Regions from separate parts of the Paenibacillus sp. B1-35 genome, predicted to be linked through region 1. Evidence: riboswitches for the same ligand, from Rfam matches in the RefSeq annotation. Region 1 holds a riboswitch; the other holds the start of a gene.
What was found. A riboswitch is a leader RNA that binds a small molecule or an ion and turns the genes downstream of it on or off. The one in region 1 is predicted to bind cyclic di-GMP.
Positions count from the first base shown of each region.

Region 2: linked by a shared signal. The riboswitch ahead of ACQ5BJ_RS16120 (MucBP domain-containing protein) and the one ahead of ACQ5BJ_RS12530 (4'-phosphopantetheinyl transferase family protein) in region 1 are both predicted to bind cyclic di-GMP.

Region 1 is NZ_JBCHVJ010000003.1:152,596-155,732, reverse strand. It holds gene ACQ5BJ_RS12535 (amino acid adenylation domain-containing protein) at 1-1,020, opposite strand, end outside; gene ACQ5BJ_RS12530 (4'-phosphopantetheinyl transferase family protein) at 1,048-1,767, opposite strand; cyclic di-GMP riboswitch class I at 1,851-1,937, opposite strand; gene ACQ5BJ_RS12525 (copper amine oxidase N-terminal domain-containing protein) at 2,494-3,137, opposite strand, start outside.
Region 2 is NZ_JBCHVJ010000004.1:417,447-420,583, forward strand. It holds gene ACQ5BJ_RS16115 (ABC transporter ATP-binding protein) at 1-599, opposite strand, end outside; cyclic di-GMP riboswitch class I at 1,053-1,140, shown strand; gene ACQ5BJ_RS16120 (MucBP domain-containing protein) at 1,292-3,137, shown strand, end outside.

The DNA of each region.
Region 1 (3,137 bases):
TGTCGGGTCATCAATATAGATAAGCTCCATGTTAGCAGGCAAATCCGCCTGTGATGAACGGCTTAACAGCACATGCTTCGTGCGGCTGTCTTCCAAAACGTACTGAATGCGATCTTGAGGATGATCCGGATCAATAGGTACATAAGCTCCCCCTGCCTTGAGGATAGCCAATATCCCTATAACCATCTCCGCACTTCGTTCTGCCATAATCCCGACGGAATGCTCACGGCCAATGCCCCGACTCTGCAATCTGCGCGCTAATTGGTTCGCACGCACATTCAGCTCACGATATGTCAGGTCACGGCCATCTTCCTTTACAGCTACCCGGTCAGGATGAAGCTGCGCCTGCTCCTCGAACAGTGCCGGAACTGTAAATGTATGCGGGTAATCTACCCGAGTCTGATTCATTCCTTCGATCAACTGGTGCTTGTCCTGCTCCGTTAACATCTCCAGTTCGCCAATGCGCTTCTGAGGGTGCTTAACCATTTCCTGCAACAGTTGCAGGAAATACTCCGCCAGCTTCTCCACCGTCGATAATTGGAAATGATTTTCCTTATAGTACATGGTAAACAGCAGTGTCGAACCAACTCCATCAACAGATTGGATGCAGCAATGCAAACCGCATTCCTGTGTCCCCTCCGGAAGCATCGGTTGAGCATCTGCTCCGTACCAGCAGTATGTTGCTACATCGCTGTCTATTCCTATTTCAGAGCAAGTCAGGTTACGCCCTTCTGTGCAAGCCAACAAACTGTTATGAATGTTCATAATTCCTTGCATGGTCACGTCATCCTGGCTGACTACGGTATGATTGCCATTGCCATTACTCGATTGAACGGCATGAAGAGTTACTTGCTGTGAGTTGTAGAAACGAGACAACAGCGTTGCCCACGCTCCGCATATGACGGATTCCAACTTGACCGAATGCTCGGTCGAATGATCCTTCAGAAGACGCAACGTCTCCTCAGGCAGCTCAATAGAATGTGCGTCATAGCCTGTCAATCGTTCTACTGTCAATTCCATGAAAGCCAATCTTCGTCCTCTCCTTTATCACGATCCAACCCATTTCATAAACCAATGAGTCAACTGCTCCCATGTGATGTACTCTATTTGCTTGGCAAAATCCATATGCTGTGCGCACACAGTCATACAATAGCCTGTTTCAGGAACGACATATTGCTTTACATAATAATGATTAACTTTCCATAATTGATTACGCTGTACAGGTACGGCTGTCTCCTGCACGATTTCGAAAGTGCTTGGAAGCTGACTGAGACCTACACCAATTGCCTTCAACACACTTTCCTTAGCCGTCCATATGTAAAAAAACAATTCCTGACGCGCACGGCAGTCGTCCGTATTTGCAAGCAATTCCAGCTCACGCGGCGAGCATATCAGCCTAGCCACATCCATGCTCCATTCCCCTGCTTGCTCAATATCAATCCCGATTGGCGCTCTATCCAATGCCACTGCAATGAATGCACCGGCATGAGAGATGTTGAAAAATACCGGGTTGCCCTCTATATACGGCTTGCCGAATGAATGAGTACGAATAACAATCTCGTCGTTCGATCGGTTCAGCGCTCGAGAGAGCAGGATGCGAGCCAATATATCAGCTGCAACCACGCGGTAACGATCTTTACGCTCTCGAAGTCTGTCTAACCGTTTGTATTTTTCAGGCGTAACATACGGGATAAATCGATCCATCAACGAAGCTATGTTTTTATAGGAAGTACATTCGTCCCACTTCAGCAACACAATTTCCATCATTTACCCCAACCTTTGTGCGCAAAAAAAAGGCCATTGGGAATAGCCTTGTCACCAAATAACCGTTGTTTGGTTACCGCAACTCGAATGGCAGCCCGGCTGCCATAATCCAATAGACGTTAGGCCCGAGGCTTTGCGCCCCCAACTTTCGACTGGGTTTGCCTTTTAATCCTGATGTTGTTCTTCTTGATGTCTCCATTGATTGTTGCAAATCGATTACCAGGCAAGAATGTCATAACATTGTTTACGCACTAGTTCTTGTGACATGTATCGCGTGATTAGGTCTAAAGTACATATTACATATCAGCATGCTGGATACCTGTTCATAATTATCCAACTACAGACCCATATTTTATATCGGCTGCTTAAATGAAAAGATTAATACCTTTTCATATCAATTTTCAAATTTTCGACACGGACAATCATTTTTTGTCATTTTTTAGTTGTAATTAAGTGTTTTTTCGACTTTTTTCCGACAAAAACACCCCTAAACTGCGTTTTTTCTAACATTTCCATTCGTTTCCTCTCCTTTTTTCATTCGACAAAATTGTCGATTGAAGACCTAATGTTAAAATTACTCCTTATCATTGAATACCAGCATAAAAATCCCTCTTATCCCTAAAATAATTCCCTTATGAATGCATAAGAGCCTCGAAATGCATTCGAGGCTCTTATAAAATGCTATTATTCTATGCCGTTCAGTCTGTTTGCCATTGGCTTGATTTACTATCAGTTTCCAACAATGATTTCATTAGAGGCATTTGAGAGAGCATTAACCGTTGCATATCGTCCATCCGCTACGGACACCACAAATACTTTATAGGCAACACCAGTGCGAATTGGATTTCCGTATACATCATTATCGGACAACGAGAACATGGTCGATCCATCGCCCGACACGCTTACCAATTTATAATTATTTCCTCCCACACGATTCGCCTGATCCAGGTTGAATGAATCTGCCGATACGGAAGGAACGACCATTACTCCATAATAGGCAATTCCGTTGTCGCTGCTTGGCTTCGAGAAGTAGGCCTTGAATTCATTCGCTCCTTCTCTCGCCACAAACACATTCGTAGGGGCCTGCACGGATTGATCTACCAAGGAAAATTCACCAGAAGGCGAAGACAAAGCATTCGAGGAGCCGCTTCTATTGTCAGCTACCGTAAGCACAAAGACCCGGTAAGCAATACCTTTTTGAATGACATTCCCTTGAACATCACGCAAGCTGCTTGTCAGCGATTGTCTCACATAGCCACTTTGGCTTCCAACCCGAATATAGCTTGATGAACTCACAAGTCCCGCACTATATGTGTCAAAGGCATAAGACTGATCAGCACGAACGACCATAATGCGGTATTCATTAACATAAG
Region 2 (3,137 bases), on a different contig from region 1:
GCGACAAGCTCAATCTCACCCAATAAATGACTGGATATCAAAATTGTCGTGCCATATTGCTTGCTCAGCATAAGCAGCAAATCCCGGATCTCCTTAATCCCTATCGGATCCAGTCCGTTAATAGGCTCATCAAACATAAGCAATTCCGGCTTCGTCGATATTGCTCTCGCGATACCGAGGCGCTGCTTCATTCCTAATGAAAAGTCCTTGACCGATTTATTTCCAACATGATGAAGCTTCACAAGCTCCAGTGCCTCATCAATGGAATGCATATTGTGATACCCCATATATGCACAATGCAGTTCCAGATTATCTCTCGCCGACAGCTTGTCATAAAATACGGGGTATTCGATAATTGTCCCCATGCGGGATAGCAGATGATAGGAATCAGGAGCTAATGTTTCTCCGAACAATTCGATTTGACCAATCGTAGGCTTAATTAGGTTCGTGATCATCTTCATGATCGTTGTTTTGCCGGCCCCGTTCGGCCCTAGAAATCCATAGATCTCTCCCTGGCGAATATTCATATTTACATTCGAGACGACCTCTTTGTCTTGGAACGTCTTCGACAGATGATGTGTACGTACTAGATACGTCATGGCAGTATCTCCTCTCACTCAGTTGCCAATTTCCCGATGTCTTCATAGTTATTGTATAAGACAGTGTTCTCTTATTCCTTACTCAATCCTTACAAAAATCTTAAGCCCTATGGGGTGATTGTTTTACCGGCTGTATACACCATATGTGAATTTGCAAATCAGTCTTTTAACTTACTACTCTAATTATTATCATATGGACATGGCGGCGATTCAAATGAATATTTATGTTCTATATCTGAATTCACTAGCATATCAATTTCTCGTAATAGAGTAAGATACGACACTCTGTCCGATGTATGATTCAACTCTAGTAGGTTAATACTTGTAGTATGTATACCAACTAGTATTTTCTTATCATTGACAAATTGTTCCTCTTAACCTATATTGAGCATGATAGTTCCCTATGCCTAGGATCTCAGTCATCTACGCTTACATTTACGAAGCACTTAATTAAATCTCATAGGGCACACTAATCGAAAGATTAGGCCGCAAAGCTTCGGAGTCTAACGGTCTTATGACCTATGACAGTCCGGCTGCAACTAACGATCGCGTTATTGCAGCCGGACTTTTTTTATTTATGTGAGGTTCCGACGGAATTAACTTTCCGTTGAGCTATATAAATAAGAATGAGGAGGCATGGACTCACTGTAGTTAAGGGAGGAATAAAATGAAAAAATGAGGTGGCGAATTGAATGAAACGTAGAGTAAAGTTAGCTGTAACATGGCTGTGCGTATTTGCCGTGTTCTTCGGGTTTATTCCTCACACACTGCAAAGTGCAGATGCAGCCGCACAAGATCCAATCTGGCCAGAACCAGGTGCTGTGAAATTAAGCAAGACAGCGAAGCCAACCGGGACGCCGGGAGAATGGCAGATTACTCTAACCGCCGAAGGGAAGAACGTTGAAGCCGGTGACACCGATGTCGTACTTGTCTTAGACAAGTCAGACAGTATGAGATCCTACAAACGGTTAGACAATGCCAAAAAGGCAGCAGAGAAATTTGTAAATACGCTGCTTTTTTCCAACGTCAAAACAAGAATTGCTCTTGTCACGTTTAGCACCAGCTCAGAGGACACATCATCCGGATTCCTTGGCCAGAATGATAAACAGCAGCTCCTGAACAATATTAAGGGTATCTCGGCTTCCGGAGGGACAAACATACAAAGCGCTCTCTACACAGCACATCGTTTATTAGCTACCAAGAGTTCAGCCAAAAATAAATTTATTGTGCTGCTCAGCGACGGTGCGCCAACGTTCAGTTCTCCTGCAAAAAAAGCTGCCTCTTATTCATGGCCCAACAATAAGTACAACTTTGTATTATCAGATTTTGACTACACCAAGACTATCGGTTCAGGCAACAGCTATCAATTATCCTCTGGCTTGTTCGGGGATCGATACACGATAGGCAACTATACGGTTAAGGACAATGGAATTCCTACGATATCTCAAGCCAAGGCATCCAAGGATGCAGGAATCAACATTTATTCGATCGGGCTTGAGGTCGGCAATGATGCTAACGCTGTATATGTATTAAAAAACAGCGCTTCAGCAAACAACTATTACCCATCTGACAGTGCGGAGCTGGAGAAGGTTTTCTCTGAACTGGCAGGGAAAATCTCTTACGCGGCTGAAAATGCTGTAGTCAAGGATCCGATGGGTGAAATGTTTAACCTTATTTTCAAGGGTAATGCGCCTGTTGAAAATCAAGACTATAAAGTATCTCAAGGGACAGTGAAATGGGATGCAGCTTCTGAAACGTTTGTATGGGACGTTGGCAACATCGTAGAAGGAAGTCCGGCAACCTTGACATATACCATCAAAATGGACTCTTCCAAAAATCCAAGCGCCGATGTCAATTACCCGACAAACGGGCGAACTACCATGGAATACACAGATGTGAATCAACAACGTACATCAAAAGAGTTTGAAGTGCCGCAAGTCAGCTTCGGCAAAGGCTCCATACTTGTGAAAGGCTACAAGGTAAATGACCAAGGCGAGCCTATTAACGCAGACGGCAAGGTTGTTGAACGTGTGGATCTTGCAGAGCAGTTGTACAGTGGATCCTTCACCGTCAACGGCAAGGACGCGCTGGACATAGGGCCGAAATACAAGGTGCCTGCTCCGAAGCTTGATAACTATGTATTGAAAAAGGGTACTGATCCTACAGAAGAAACGTTAACGATTCAGGAGCCTAATAAAACCATATGGTTCGGATATGCGCTAGCTCCACATAAGTTAACGATTAAGTACGTAGATAGAGAAACAGGTAAATCCATCGCTAACGACGACTCTTCTCTCTCCGGCACAATCGGACAGACGATTACGTTGAAGGCTCTGGACATTCCAGGTTACACACCTGAGAAGACTGAGGTTCAGTACACGTTCAAGGCCAAGGACAACGAATACACCTTCTTCTACAAGAAGATGGATCTTCCTATCAGTATCAAGTTCGTCGATAAAGATACGAGCAAGTCCATTGCTGACGACGACACTTCTCATTCAGGCAAAGTTGGCGAGGCCGTTACGTTGAAAGCTCTGG